DNA from 2 places in the Pseudoalteromonas galatheae genome. Region 1 is predicted to be linked to the other one. Evidence: predicted binding sites of a transcription regulator. Region 1 holds the regulator's gene; the other holds the start of a gene.
What was found. Region 1 encodes ArgR, which controls arginine synthesis, uptake and breakdown. Its sites were predicted from a motif close to ANTGAATANNTATTCANT; they were not measured.

Region 2: the regulator ArgR is predicted to act here: its motif matches at 6,382-6,399, upstream of argC (N-acetyl-gamma-glutamyl-phosphate reductase).

The regions. Positions count from the first base shown of each region.
Region 1 covers NZ_PNCO02000001.1:650,177-658,091, reverse strand. Annotated here, with positions in the region: gene CWC29_RS02825 (S10 family peptidase) at 1-417, shown strand, start outside; gene CWC29_RS02820 (hypothetical protein) at 557-1,090, shown strand; gene CWC29_RS02815 (5-formyltetrahydrofolate cyclo-ligase) at 1,087-1,716, shown strand; gene rpiA (ribose-5-phosphate isomerase RpiA) at 1,821-2,474, shown strand; gene serA (phosphoglycerate dehydrogenase) at 2,486-3,715, shown strand; gene mdh (malate dehydrogenase) at 3,780-4,712, opposite strand; gene argR (transcriptional regulator ArgR) at 4,954-5,421, shown strand; gene CWC29_RS02790 (OB-fold-containig protein) at 5,825-6,436, shown strand; gene CWC29_RS02785 (hypothetical protein) at 6,520-7,915, shown strand, end outside.
Region 2 covers NZ_PNCO02000001.1:3,187,197-3,195,111, forward strand. Annotated here, with positions in the region: gene CWC29_RS14170 (hypothetical protein) at 1-58, opposite strand, end outside; gene argH (argininosuccinate lyase) at 459-2,324, opposite strand; gene CWC29_RS14180 (argininosuccinate synthase) at 2,339-3,550, opposite strand; gene CWC29_RS14185 (ornithine carbamoyltransferase) at 3,562-4,482, opposite strand; gene argB (acetylglutamate kinase) at 4,492-5,271, opposite strand; gene argC (N-acetyl-gamma-glutamyl-phosphate reductase) at 5,268-6,278, opposite strand; gene argE (acetylornithine deacetylase) at 6,456-7,604, shown strand; gene CWC29_RS14205 (zinc-dependent metalloprotease) at 7,661-7,915, opposite strand, start outside.

The DNA of each region.
Region 1 (7,915 bases):
TGGCCTGAGCTAACCTCTTGGCTGCATTCATTTACCCCTGCGATTAACCATTACTTCGCAACCGAGCTCACCTATAAAACCGATGTAAAATACAATATGTTTGGCTCCGTTCACCCTTGGGATAACAGCGATAATAATGTCGGTGAGCAATTACGATTAGCAATGGCACAAAACCCTTACCTAAACGTGATGATCCAATCTGGCTATTACGATGGCGCAACGAATTACTTTGATGCCAAATACAATATGTGGCAACTCGATCCGAGCGGAAAAATGCGTGATCGCTTAAGCTTTAAAGGTTATCGCTCCGGGCACATGATGTACCTGCGTCATGAAGATTTACAAAAGTCGAACGAAGATCTCCGCAAGTTTATCTTAAAAACAACACCAAAAGTGGATCAGTCAGCGCTTTACTAAATTTCCAACCAACTGTGGCCGCGCAAGCGGTCACTTATCTTAACGTGCACCAGATTGTAAAAATTTTCTTTTATCCGTCTACAGTTACCTATAATCTAGATATACTCAATACAATCTCTCTACAACTTAGGCACGCACCATGAACGAGCAGTTTAAAGTCGTCTTCGTTGGCATGGCCGACGGTAAGGATCAACAAAGCGCCGCTATCGCAATGGCAGAACGGTTGAAAACCTCACCCTCAAAGATTCAGCAATTTTACGCTGGCAAAAACTTGTTTGCTCCTGCAGATAAAACCAAAGCGTTGAAACAGGTAAAATTACTTGCAAGCGCTGGGATCAATGCCAAGCTGCAAGGCCAAACAACCGCCGCACCAACCAATGCAGATCAAGAGCGCGTATTTGAAGCGCTAGATTACATTACGAGCAGTCTAATACGTATCGAAGAGCGATTAGAGGAACTTGAACAGCGCATAGCCCCCACCACTCATACTGAAATTGAAGATACAGCAGACGAAGAGTGGGAGTCTAAAGAACTATTCGATGAGTTGGACTTTGAACCTAGCCCTCCTGCTAAATCGAAGACTTGGCTATATTATCTGCTCGCTGTACTCATTGTATTATTTATTCTGCTTGGCGTAAGTCTGTTTTTCCCTGAGTGGCTCGCGTTAGAATGAATAAAACTAATAGCAACATAAATAAATCTCAAGTTGATCGTACTAATTTGAGAAAAATGATTAGAAACGCAAGAAATTCGCTGTCAGCAGAGCAACAGAGAGCAGCTGCGACAAACCTAAACATTAATTTTTTTCAACATATAGAGCTACCTAAAAATGCCAATGTAGGGGTCTATATACAAAACGATGGCGAACTAGATACATCCCTTTTAATTCAATCTCTTTGGGATAAAAAACACCACGTTTTCTTACCTGTAATCCACCCCTTTAATCATGCTAATCTGCTCTTCCAGAAGTATGAAAAAAACTCACCCATGAAGGCAAATCGCTATGCTATCTTGGAACCTAAGTTAGATTGCTCAGCAGTAGCACCGCTTGCATCATTGGATTTACTTTTGATGCCTCTCGTTGCTTTTGATGAGCAAGGTAATCGCCTCGGTATGGGCGGTGGGTACTACGATAGAACATTAGCGTTACACTACGCTGAGCAACGAGCTAAACCAGCACTTGTTGGTCTTGCTCATGATTGCCAGCAAGTTCCAAGCTTACCAACAGCTGCTTGGGATGTACCGCTCCCAACTATCCTCACTCCAACCAAACTGTACACTTGGCCAAAAAATAATTGAGCAGGCAAATAGTTAAGCGCATTTTGAGGCGCTTTTGACCATGACGCTGACACTTTGATTGAGTTATACTCCATACAACTTCAATGACAACTAAGTGTAGCGTTATGACTCAAGATGAAATGAAAAAAGCCGCAGCATGGGCAGCTTTGAACTATGTAGAAGAAAACACCATTGTTGGGGTTGGTACAGGCTCAACGGTAAACCACTTTATTGATGCGCTTGGCAGTATCAAGGATCAAATCAAAGGGGCAGTATCAAGCTCTGAAGCTTCAACAGAGAAGCTAAAAGCACTTGGTATTGAAGTTTTCGAGTTAAACGATGTGTCAGAGCTTGCGGTATATGTCGATGGCGCAGACGAAATCAATAGCACCAACGAAATGATAAAAGGTGGTGGCGCAGCACTGACGCGCGAGAAAATCGTTGCAGCAGTTGCCAAGAAATTTGTTTGTATCGTTGATAATACAAAGCATGTTGAGACGCTAGGCGCATTTCCACTACCTGTTGAAGTGATCCCAATGGCGCGTAGCTACGTGGCAAGAGAGTTACTAAAACTAGGTGGCGATCCGGTTTACCGCCAAGGCGTTATCACAGATAACGGCAATGTCATTCTTGATGTGCATGGCCTAGAAATTAGCGCAGCAAAAGCGCTTGAAGAAAAAATTAACCAGATTGTTGGCGTTGTGACTAACGGCTTATTTGCCGCACGTGGCGCTGACGTTGTAATAACAGGCACTCCAGAAGGGCCTAAAATCAACTAGTGAGATTACAGATGAGCAAGGTTTCGTTATCAAAGGATAAAATTCGAATTTTGTTGTTAGAAGGCGTACATCAAAGCGCCGTTGAGACACTAAAGCGCAACGGTTATAGCAACATAGACTACGTTAAAACATCCTTACCGGAGCCTGAGCTGATCGAGCGGATCAAAGATGCTCACTTTGTCGGGATCCGCTCACGTACCCACCTTACAGAGGCAGTACTAGAACAGGCTGAAAAGCTGGTCGCTATTGGCTGCTTCTGCATCGGCACCAACCAAGTAGATTTAGATGCTGCTAAAAAACGTGGTATTGCCGTGTTCAACGCCCCATTTTCTAACACCCGCTCTGTAGCCGAGCTCGTATTAGGTGAAATTCTCTTGTTACTGCGCCGTGTTCCTGAACGTAACGCAAAAGCGCATCGCGGAGAGTGGGATAAATCTGCCGACGGCTCGTACGAAGCCCGTGGTAAAACGCTGGGTATTATCGGTTATGGTCACATCGGCACCCAGCTCGGCATTATGGCTGAGAATATCGGTATGAACGTCGAGTTTTATGACATCGAAGATAAGTTAACGCTCGGCAATGCAACGCAGTTACACACGCTTACGCAACTGCTGCAAAGAGCGGACGTAGTCAGTTTACATGTACCAGAGACGCCACAAACCAAAAATCTTATTGGCATGGCTGAAATTGAAGTGATGAAGCAAGGCGCAATCCTAATTAACGCATCACGTGGAACGGTTGTTGATATCGACGCCTTAGCTGAAGCATTAGCGGCTAAGAAACTTTCCGGCGCTGCTATCGATGTATTCCCCGTTGAGCCAAAATCTAATCATGAAGAATTCGTCTCACCACTACGCGAGTTTGATAATGCTCTGCTAACCCCACACGTTGGTGGTTCTACCCAAGAAGCACAAGAAAACATCGGTGTGGAAGTCGCGGGTAAGTTGGCGAAGTATTCAGATAACGGTTCAACAGTCACGGCTGTTAACTTCCCTGAGGTTTCTCTACCTGAATTATCAAACCGAAGTCGTTTATTGCACGTACACGTAAACCGCCCAGGCGTACTAACGCAAATCAACCAAGCGTTCGCTCAGCACGGTATCAATATAGCGGCGCAATACCTACAAACGGATGAATCTATTGGTTACGTGGTTATCGACGTCGATAGTGACCACTCTGAAGTGGCGTTGAAAGAGTTAAGTGCGGTTGAAGGCACTATCAGAGCACGTATTCTTCACTAAGAAGAATCAAGCATAAAAAAAACCAGTCACTGTGAAGCGACTGGTTTTTTTGTATCAATTTGGCTTACGCCATGAAATCAACACCTTCTTTGATGTCTTTTTCAAGTGTCGCTAGCATGTCGTCTTTTGCTTTTTGCTCAAACGCGCTTAGCTCACCGTAAGGAAGTAACTTCTCTACACCGTTTTTACCAAGGATGACTGGCTGTGCAAAGAATGTTGCGTCGCCTGTGTTACCTTCAACGTATGCGTACTCAAGTACTTCTTCACCTTGTAAGCCTTTCACTAGTGAGAAGCAGAAACGTGCTGCTGCTGCACCCATTGAAAGTGTAGCTGAACCGCCACCCGCTTTAGCTTCAACCACTTCAGTACCCGCGTTTTGGATACGAGTTGTTAGTGAAGCAACTTCTTCGTCAGTGAACTCAACACCTTCAACTTGAGAAAGTAGAGGTAGAATTGTAGTACCTGAGTGACCACCAATTACTGGGATCTTAACTTCAGCAACGTCTAGACCTTTAAGCTCTGCGATAAAAGTTTCAGCGCGGATAACGTCAAGCGTTGTTACACCGAATACGCGAGCTGGATCATAAGTACCTGCTTTTTTGAACACTTCAGCAACGATTGGTACCGTGCCATTTACTGGGTTTGTGATGATACCAACAAGTGCTTTAGGGCAGTTTCTAACGATACCTTCAGCAAGTGTCTTGATGATACCTGCGTTAACGTTGAATAGGTCAGCACGGTCCATACCAGGCTTACGAGGCATACCAGCTGGGATAAGCACTACGTCAGCACCAGCAAGAGCTGGGTCTAGGTCGTCTTTACCATAACCCGCTACTTTTACCGCAGTTGGGATGTGAGATAAGTCAACTGCAACACCAGGTACAACAGGTGCAACGTCATAAAGCGCTAACTCAGAGCCAGCTGGAAGACCATTTTTAAGCAATAAAGATAGAGCTTGACCGATACCGCCAGCGGCACCTAATACAGCAACTTTCATTTGAATTCTCCATAATTTGAAGGTGGAATTGAGTGTGCAGTAAAGATAATGAAAAGCGCTGTTAAACACAAATTAATCACGGTTATTTTCGAGATTTTTTGACTAATGTCTTAAATAAAAGTGTAAAGATCGCGACACTTTGTCTATTTATGCTTTACGACTGTCATTTTGGTCGCGCAAATTTGGGAATCTTAGTGGTTTTGTGTAGAATTTAAAGATTAGCCGTAAAAGAAGACAGACTATGCAGCCGCAAGAAAAACAAGAAGCACTTATCAAAGCATTTAAAGCCATTTTAAAAGAAGAAAACTTTGGCTCTCAAGGCGAAATTGTTGATGCTCTAAAACAACAAGGGTTTGACAATGTCAGTCAGAGTAAAGTGTCGCGCATGCTGAGCAAGTTTGGTGCTGTACGTACACGCAATGCTAAGCAAGAAATGGTTTACTGTTTACCCGCAGAAATGAGCGTACCGACAGCAAAAAGTCCTTTGCGTCAGTTAGTCGTTGATATTATGCACAACGAAATGATGATTATAATTCGAACCAGCCCGGGGGCTGCACAATTAATTGCAAGATTACTTGACTCTTTAGGTACCGCAGATGGCGTATTAGGTACCATTGCTGGCGACGACACGATTTTCATTGCGCCTGCAAAAGTCTCTGAAATCGACATTACTTTAGACAAAGTAAAAACCCTGTTCGATAACGTTTAGTCTGTTATTTTTATTAGTGCTGACTCACAAGTTAGCACTTACTCTGGTACTTTCCTCTGAGCAATTACGCTTTCTCACTATTACAATAAACAGAATAAACTGCTTATCTTTACAGCAAAAAATGTTTGACATAATATGTCCGTGTGTGGCAACTTTAGAAACGCAAGGTGGGATTTTCTCATTACGCGTGGATAGTTTTTTAAGCTGATTGATTAGCTTCTATAGCTTATTTTCGGCGGCATTTAAGCTCATTGGATCTGCTCGCTATTCTCTTTACTCAATCATCTCACTATCCTATGATACGGAACGGGGATTCAATCGCTCTGACAAATTAGAGACACCTAATAACATTGATAGGCCCCCTACCGCAAAAAATGGAAATACAAGGAACTAAGGAACAGCAATGGAATTTTTAAATACTGCATTTACGTTTCCCACTGTTATTTTTTCAACACTACTACTGATTGTGCTGTTGTTCTGGTTAATTGCTTTACTTGGTTTTGCTGATATCGATATCTTAGAAGGCGATGTTGATATTGAAGCCGAAGGCGCAAGCTCTGGTTCTTTTTGGGAGGTCGCTTTTGGTGGTGTCCCAGTGAGTATTTCATTGAGTTTAATCATCGCGCTAGGCTGGATTACCAGTATTTATGTGCAACAGTTTTTTGCTTACCTGCTGGGTAATGGCATTTTTTACTACCTGATGGGCACGGTATTTATGCTTGCTAGCCTCATTGTTGCATTACCACTAACCGCCGTCATTGTAAGGCCACTACGACGCTTTTTCGAAAGCCAAGAAACCACATCAAAGCAAGCGCTGGTTGGGCTCGAATGCGTTATTGCAACATCAAGAGTTAACAACACGTTTGGTCAAGCCAGAGTATATATTCAAGGAACAGAGCAACTTATCGAAGTGCGCTCGGACGAAGAAAACACTTTCACACTAGGAGACAATGCCTTACTTATCGAACATGACCCCCTTACACATAGCTACACGATTGTGGCTAAACCTTGGTAATAGTACGGAAAATAACGGAATTTAGGAACGAGTTGGCATAGCTAGTACCAACTCAAACAACATAGCGCAACGCAGGAAAAAACATGGAATTTCTAAACAACCTCGGACCGGTGCTCGCAATCGTGGGCATATCCATCGTCATTATTTTTGCCATTCTACTTCTGATTGGAAAGTTCTACCGCAAGGTCGAACAGGGTCAGGCATTGATCATCAACAAGATGAAAAATGAGCCTGATGTCACAACAACGGGCGGCATTGTGCTACCCGTGATCCATAAAATGGAAGTCATGGATATTTCAACTAACCGCATGGTATTGGAGCGTCGTGAAAATAGCGGCCTGATCTGTAAAGACAATATCCGTGCTGACATCGCCATCACTTTTTACATTCGCGTAAACGAAAACAAAGAAGATATCCTACGCGTTGCGAAACAAGTTGGCTGTGCACGTGCCTCGGCACCAGAAACCTTACAAGCATTATTTGAGGCAAAATTCTCCGAAGCCTTGAAAACCGTTGGTAAGCGCATGAATTTTGAGGAGCTATTTACACATCGTAACGAGTTCCGAGATTCTATTAAAGAAGTGATTGGACAAGATTTATCTGGCTATACGTTAGAGGATGTCGCAATTGACTATCTTGAACAAACCTCAATCGACAAGTTAGATCCAAATAACATTCTTGATGCTGAAGGTATTCGCCGTATTACCGAAAAAACCTCACGCCAAAACGTGGAAACTAACCAGCTTAAATGCGATGAAAAAGCGCAAATCGACAACCAAAACCAAGCAGCATTTGAAAAAGCCGCAGAAGTCGAGAGACAAAAAGAAGACGCTAGCGCAAGACAGCGCCGTGAAATCGAATCAGTGCGCGCTCGCGAAGCCGCAGAAGCTGAACGTGTTAAGCATGAAGAGCGCTTAAAAGCCGAAGAAGCACGCCTCAAAGCGGACGAAGCAATTGCAATTGCAGAACACAATAAACAGCGTGAAATCGATGTTGCAGAGCAAAATCGCCTTCGCTTACTCGGCATCGAAGAAGAAAAAGTCACACGCTCTCGCCAGATAGAAATTATTGAGCGCGAACGCGAAACCGAAATTTTACGTATCCAAAAAGCCAAAGCACTGGAAGTCGAGCAAAAAGAAATCGCCGATGTCCAACGCGAACGTGTTGCCGTAGAGAAAACCGTTGCTGAAGAACAGGAGCGTATCAAAGACGTACAATGTATTGCAGAAGCTGAACGAGAAAAGCAAGCGAAAATTATTCTTGCTCAAGCAGAAGCCGAAGAGGCGTTGGTTAAAGATATTGAAGCAGCTAAAGCCAAAGAACAAGCTGCTGAATTTAAAGCCCGAGAAATGGAAAAAATGGCTGCGGCGGAGCTGCGTATTGCGAACCAGACCGCTGAGTCGAAGAAAATTCTTGCAGAGGCTGCTCAGGTTGAGGCTGCCGCACCAGGTCTTGCTGAGGCTGATATCATCAAGGCTA
Region 2 (7,915 bases), 2.5 Mb from region 1:
GCTGTAAATTTTTCTGGACTTTTAGTATATAAAAAAATAGATGTAACAGTGAAGCCATCAAGAAGCCCCATATTACAAGGGCTCCTATACTCATACCAAAAAAGTCATAAATTAACATTAATCATTAGTACGGCTCTTTAGACCCAGGCGGAGTAATTACACTTCCACGTGCGCCAGATACCATCTCAAGTTTACTTCCAGATTGAATTACCTTATCAGAAAGCGACTTTGTTTGACCAGCTGTTTTAGCTTGATTTTTTCTCGCTAGGATTGTTTTTATCATGAAATTTCCCTCAAAATTTACATACGAAATCAGGTTCCCAAAAATGAACCACATAAAATTATCGGAATTAATCAAGCACAGGATATGCCAATATTTATTTAAAAAATTCAATCGGTTGAATTACATACAAAAAGAGCGCTTGTTAGCGCTCTTTTTGTTTTAAGAAAGCTTGATGTTAAGCCACAAATTTACACGGAATACTTAAGCTAGACGTTTGTTTTATAATGAAATCCATCGCAATTTCATCACAGTTATCCTTGCGCAAGCACAACTCACAGTCTTTCATCACTTTTTCAGGCAAGCTATCCTTGGTACAGTTGTTAAAACCTTGTTTCGTAAAGAAGCCCGGCACTCTAGTTAGCACAATAATACGATTGAGTGCCAATTTTTTGGCTTTCACCAGCAAATGCTCGACTAAAAGTTGCCCTTGTCCCTTTATTTCGCTCTCGGGATTTACACCCAAAGAGCGAATTTCAGCAAGCCCAGTGTCGTAAATATACAAAGATGCACACCCGGTCACTTTGCCATCGACCTCAGTCACCGCAAACTCATTGATACTATGGATCATGTCACTCTTCGCTCGCGGTAGGTTCTCACCTACTTTGGCCCAATATTGGATCAGTCCAGCAATGGCTTCAACATCGTCTAAATTGGCATCACGTACTAGAATTTTTTGCTTTTTTTTTGCTGTTTTAATGGCATTGGTTACTTGTGGCAATGAGGTGCCGCCTAATGCTTTACGAGCGGCAATACAAGCATCAATTTCGAGTACAGGGTAAACATCTTCTGCAATTACAGCGCTGACTTGCTGGAATTCTTCTAAACTCAGATCCTCGAGGTTTTGCCCCTTACTAATAGCCAACTGCACTAATTCACCGACGATGTGGTGGCCTTCCCGAAACGGAATTCCCTTAGCAACGAGATAATCCGCAAGCTCTGTCGCATTGGCGTGACCACCTTTTGCAGCCGCTAACGTTTTATCACTATTAACCTTAATTCCTTTAACACATGCTTCAGCCATATGAATACATGCAAGCCAAGTTGGCATGGCATCAAATAGGCCTTCTTTGTCTTCCTGCATGTCTTTGTTATAGGCCAAAGGCAAAGCTTTAAGCGTCATCATCATGCCGCTAAAGGCGCCAAAAACTCGGCCTGTTTTGCCGCGGATAAGCTCTAAGGCATCAGGATTTTTTTTCTGTGGCATCAAGGATGAGCCGGACGTCACGCTATCAGCCAGATCAATAAAGCCAGACTCACCAGAATTGTAAAAGATCAAATCTTCAGCAAAGCGAGATAAATGCATCATAGAAATAGACGCACAACTGAGTAGCTCAACCACAAAGTCACGATCAGAGACCGCATCTAAACTATTACGAGAGGCTTCTCTAAAGCCAAGATTGACAGCCAACGCTTCACGGTCGATAGGATAAGCAGTCCCCGCCAGTGCACCAGAGCCAAGTGGACACACATTTAACCTTTCAAGCGCATCATTTAAACGCGATTCATCACGCTCAATCATCTCAACGTAAGCCATACACCAATGACTAAAGAGTACTGGCTGAGCACGCTGTAAATGGGTATAGCCTGGCAAAATAGTACCAAGCTCCTGCTCTGCAAGTGTAACCAAAGCTTGCTTTAGTGAACCCAGTGCCACAAGCAGTTGTTGCGCCGTTTTCCGGCTCCACAGTCTAAAGTCTGTGGCTACTTGGTCGTTACGACTTCGACCTGTGTGCAGCTTTTTACCTAAATCACCCACTTTGTCGATAAGTTTAGCTTCAACATAAGAATGAATATCCTCATGTCCCGCGGTTGCTACACTACGCGGATCTGCAATCACTTCTTCTAAAAGCTGTTTCAGCGCTGAAATGATCTGCTGATGTTCGCTTTCAGTTAATACATCTACTTGCTTTAGCGCACCCGCCCAAGCGATAGAGCCAACAATATCTTGCTCTGCCAATTGATAATCAAATGGCAGAGAATCATTAAATTGCTTAAATGCCTCATCAGGACCTGATGAAAAACGGCCGCCCCATAATGCCATCTCGCTCTCCTACCTTAAGATTGCTTTTGCTTGTTTAACGCCGCTATCCGGCTAGATAGTGAGAATAGACGAATGAATCCCTCCGCATGAGATTGGTCATATACGTCATCTTCACCAAATGTGGCAAAATCTTCGCTGTATAAGCTATTGATTGATTGCTTTTGCACTGCATGCACATGGCCCTTATAAAGCTTAAGTACCACCTCGCCAGTTGCCTGCTGTGCGAAAGACTCTGCGGCAGCTAGAATTGAATCCTTCAGCGGAGTAAACCAGCGACCGTCATAAACTAACTGTGCAAACTCTTCACTAAGCGCGGTTTTCCATTTACGACAAGATTTGTCTAAGATCAGCTCATCAATCGCTTGTAATGCAGCCATCATCACAGTGCCACCTGGCGTTTCATAACAGCCACGAGATTTCATGCCGACTAGGCGGTTTTCCACGATATCGACACGACCAACACCGTGCTGCGCTGCAATCTCGTTTAACTTAACTAGACACTGATAAGGACTGTAACGCTCACCGTTAACACCTGTGATTTCACCCTTTTCGATTAATACAGATACATATTCAGGCTGATCCGGTGCGGCTTCTGGAGAATTAGTCATGGTCCAAACCTGATCGCTTGGCTCATTCCATGGATCTTCTAATTCTCCACCTTCGTGAGAAATATGCCAAGCATTGGCATCACGGCTATAAATTTTGGTGGCAGAGGCTGCACAAGGGATATTACGCTCGGCCAAATAGTCAAGCAGCGATTCACGACTTGATAGTGACCATTCACGCCATGGTGCGATCACTTTAAGATCAGGCGCAAGCGCTGAGAAGCAAGATTCAAAACGCACCTGATCATTTCCCTTGCCTGTACAACCATGAGAAAGTGCATCCGCGCCAACTTTACGAGCGATTTCAACTTGTGCTTTGGCGATAATAGGACGCGCCATTGAAGTGCCCAGTAAATATGTTCCTTCATAGATAGCGCCTGTTTTAAGGGTTGGATAAATGTAGTCGCTAACCATTTCTTCTTTTAAGTCGACGATATGGCACTCAGAGGCACCTGATGCGATTGCCTTTTCTTCAACCCCAACCAGTTCTTCTTCACCTTGACCTACATCGGCAACAAAGGCGACAACTTCGCAGCCATAGTTCTCTTTTAACCATGGTACAATCGCTGATGTATCTAATCCACCAGAGTAAGCCAGTACCACTTTTTTAATCTTGCTCATGTTCTTTAACCTCAAACGTAATCTTTGTTTAACAGCGATACCAGCAATGCGTTTTGGGCATGCATGCGGTTTTCAGCTTGTTGAATAATTTTTGACTTTGGCCCATCCATCACTTCGGAAGTAATTTCAAACTCACGATGTGCTGGCTGGCAGTGCAAAATGGTTTGTGCGCCACACGCTTCAACCAATTGTTGGTTGATTTGATATGGCATAAAGGTGTCTTTCACCTGCTCAATTGGCGTTTTATTCCCCATCGAAACCCAAGTATCAGCGTAGAGCACATTAGCGCCAGCCGCCGCCTCTACCCGATCGCTGACCAGAACCGAGGCACCATTTACCGCAGCAATTTGCTCAGCTTGCTTAACAATTTGTGCATCTGGAGAGTGGCCTTTAGGGCAAACCGCCACAAAATCAGTGCCTAGTGTAGCCGCAAGCAACATTAATGAATGTGTTACGTTGTTGCCTTCACCGAGATAAGCGATTTTGATCTGACTGACATCGTCATAGGTTTCAAATAAAGTGAGAAAATCAGCCAACGCTTGGCAAGGGTGATATAAATCACATAGACTATTCACAACAGGCACCGACGAAAACTCAGCGAGCGTTTCAAGCGTACTATGGTGATTTACGCGAGCCACAAGGCCATCGGCCCAAGTAGAAATATTAAGCGCAAAATCTTTGACAGATTCACGCGCCCCCATTGCGCCATTTTGCTGATCTAAATACACAGCATGGCCGCCTAATCTATGGATACCGATATCAAACGACAGCCTTGTTCTTAAGCTCGGCTTTTCAAATAGCGTGACTATCGACTTGCCAGCTAAGGCTTGGTTATATTCTTGCGGTTGATTTTTAATATTTTTTGCAAGCTTTAATAAGTTCAAAACTTTAGTTTGGTCTAATTCCAAACCAGTTAAAAAATGCTTAGTCATGGTGTTTTCCTACGGCAGAATTTGTGTACCTACGTGCTCACCATTGAGCAACGCAATTAAATTTTCTGGCTTTTGCCAGCTAGAGATGTACACCCCTCGTCGTAAGTGTTGGGCAGCGTGAAGACTGGTCTTAACTTTGACCTCCATCCCGCCCACAATGACCTTTTGCGCGATTAACGTTGAGATCTGTTCCGCGTTAAGTTGATTTAATGGCTGTTTATCGCCATCAAGTACCGCCTCAACATCAGTCATAAAAATAAGTTCTGCACCAAGTTTACTGGCGATAGCAGCCGCTGCTTCATCCGCATTCACGTTGTATAAATGGCCGTCAGCGCCAATACCAACTGAACTGACAACAGGCAATCTGTCAAACTCCAACACCGCTTCAAGCATACCGCCTTCGCTTGCTTCACAGCTACCTACGCGACCAAGCGCTTTAAGCTTTTGAGTTGTGCTAAACCCTGCATCATACAAACACAGTCCAACGGGCTTGAGCATGGCGGTAATGGCGTCCGCCATCAGTTGCTTGTTGGCACAGCCTGCAAGTGCACCAACAATATACGGCATTTGCTCTTGCGGACTGATCCGCAGTCCTTGATGTTTTGCAGTAGCAAAACCGGCATCACTCAACCACTTATCAACTAGCGCCCCACCACCATGAACAATCACAAACTGCTTGTGTGGTGCATCCTGTTGAATTTGCTTGATAGCTGAAAACAATGCTTGTGCTGCCCCCTCTTGATTCAACACCGCACCACCTAGTTTAATCACCCAAGTTTGCTTACTCATGCTACTACTCCTAAACCTTGATAATGCTCAAGTCCCGCCGCCAAGTTCATACACTGTAATGCTTGGCCTGCTGCCCCTTTAAGCAAGTTATCAATCGCGACAACCACGATCAGTTGATTGCCCTTTTGCTGCCAGCCAATATCAACAAAAGGCTGATTTTCAACGGCTTTAATTGATGGGAGTTGACTCCCCTTTAATCTGATCAACGGCTCATCGGCAAGCACCTGATAAGCAGCATCGACTTGATTTGGCGTGACATTTTCTTTCAGGGTGACGTAGATTGTTTCTAAGATACCACGTTTAAAGTTCCCTAAATGCGGTGTAAACAACACCGGGTGTTCAAGATATTTTTCTATTTCTGGACTATGTCTGTGCGTAAACAAACCGTATGGTGCAAGAGATACTTCGCAAAAGAGTGTGGCGACATTCGCTTTTCTACCCGCGCCAGTCACGCCAGAAACAGCATTGATGATAACTGGTTGCTCTGTTATCAAATCAGCTTGTTGTAATGGCTTGAGTGCATTGAGTGCCGCAGTCGGATAGCAGCCCGCGACCGCCACTAACTTTGCCGTTTTAATAGCATCGCCATACCATTCAGCTAACCCGTATTGCGCTTGCGCTAACCAGTCTTGATGTGGGTGAGAAAAACCGTAGTAAGTTTCGTAGTCTTCATTGCTAGATAAACGGTAACCTCCAGATAGGTCAAAAACCCGTTTGCCCATCTGTAAAAATACCGGTGCAAGTTCTACGCTAACTTTGTGATCCGTGCATAAACACACATAGTCCGATGATTGCTCTATCAACGAAAAAGCTTGCTCATTTAAGGGTTGCAGCTCAATATCTAGCAAGCCCGAATATTCTGGATATAAATCGCTGATGAATTTGTGTTTGTCTAAGCTTTGCTCAGATACAAAGCAATGCGCAAGTGTGAAGGCAGGATGCTTGGCAACCAGCTTAGCAAGCTCAGCGCCACTGTAGCCGCTCGCTCCGATTATAGATACTTTCAACATAGTGTTCTCAAGATTAAAAAAAGTTTGATTAGGATTGGTTCTGCTAATTGTTGAAGTCAAATCGTCGCATTGCTGCTCCAAAATATATTTATGCTAAAAAAGTGAATTGATATTCACTCTAAACATCTTTATATTTTTATGCAAGAACTTTGAATAAGTATTTTAGGAATTTTTATGAAATTGCCCGCTTTTATGGAAATGTATCAGCAACTGATCGCCGCGCCATCTATCAGTGCATTAGAAGAAAGTCTCAACATGAGTAATCAGAATGTGATCCAGCTACTCGCACAGTGGTGCGAAACGTTAGGGTTTACCGTCGAAGTAACAGAGCTTGAACATGCAAAAGGAAAATATAATCTAATTGCAAGACGAGGCAGTGGCGATGGTGGGTTAATGCTGGCTGGCCACACGGATACCGTTCCCTTCGACGATAGCCGCTGGCAATTCGATCCTTTTAAATTAAGCGCGCAAGATAATAAATTATATGGTCTTGGAAGCATTGATATGAAAGGTTTTTTTGCTTTCGTATTGAATGCAATCTCAGAGCTTGATGAATTACAGCAAAATGCTCCTATCATGATTTTAGCCACCGCCGATGAAGAAACCACCATGGCTGGTGCTCAGGAAATTGCGAAACATCCAAGCTTGAAACCGGCGCGCTGTATTATTGGTGAACCCACTGATATGGTGCCGGTATTTACCCACAAAGGGCATATGACGACCGCCATCCGTATCGTTGGTCGTTCAGGCCATAGCTCAGATCCAGAGCGCGGCTTAAATGCCATTGAAATCATGCACCAGGTGATTGCAAATTTATTAAAGTTAAGAGAAGAATTAAAGAATAAATATTCAACTCCACATTTTGCTATTCCTTACCCAACTTTAAACCTCGGACACATTCATGGCGGCGACAATGCCAACCGTATTTGTGGCTGTTGTGAACTACATATTGATATGCGTCCTTTGCCTGGCCTGAGTATCAAGGAACTACAAGCCATGCTTACGGCAGCGGTGGCCCCCATCAATACACATTATCCAAATAGTGTCTCGGTTATAGATATGCACGAGCCCATTCCGGCTTTTACCGGCTCAACGGATTCTGCTTTAGTGAAAATGGCTGAGCGCCTGTCAGGACAACAAGCAATTGCGGTAAACTATTGCACCGAAGCTCCATTTCTACAGCAGCTAGGCTGCGAAACTATCGTTATGGGACCAGGTTCAATTAATCAAGCACACCAACCCAACGAGTTTTTAGCAATGGAAAAAATCCAGCCAAGTCAGGATATAATTAAGCAGCTAATAAGAGAAAGTTGCTTTAGTTAATTATAACTAAAAAGGGCGCTCACTCGAGCGCCCTTTTTTCAGCTTTGCTTTAAAGGCTAGATTGGTGAGCCTGGCGGCATTTCAAGCGCCTTAAAGCTTTCAGGCCACTCTCCCGAATCTAAGTAGTGATTGATTTGCTGTGCGAGCATATGTTTAAACGCTTGATCAAAAGCAACATCGCTAAATACCGAGGACTGATTAAAGTCTTTCGCAACTTTTGCTAAATAAAACTTTAACTGCGCTTGCACTTCAGGTGCGACTTTATCGTTGTTACTCAGTTTTACAAGCTTGGTTGCACTTAGGTATTGCAC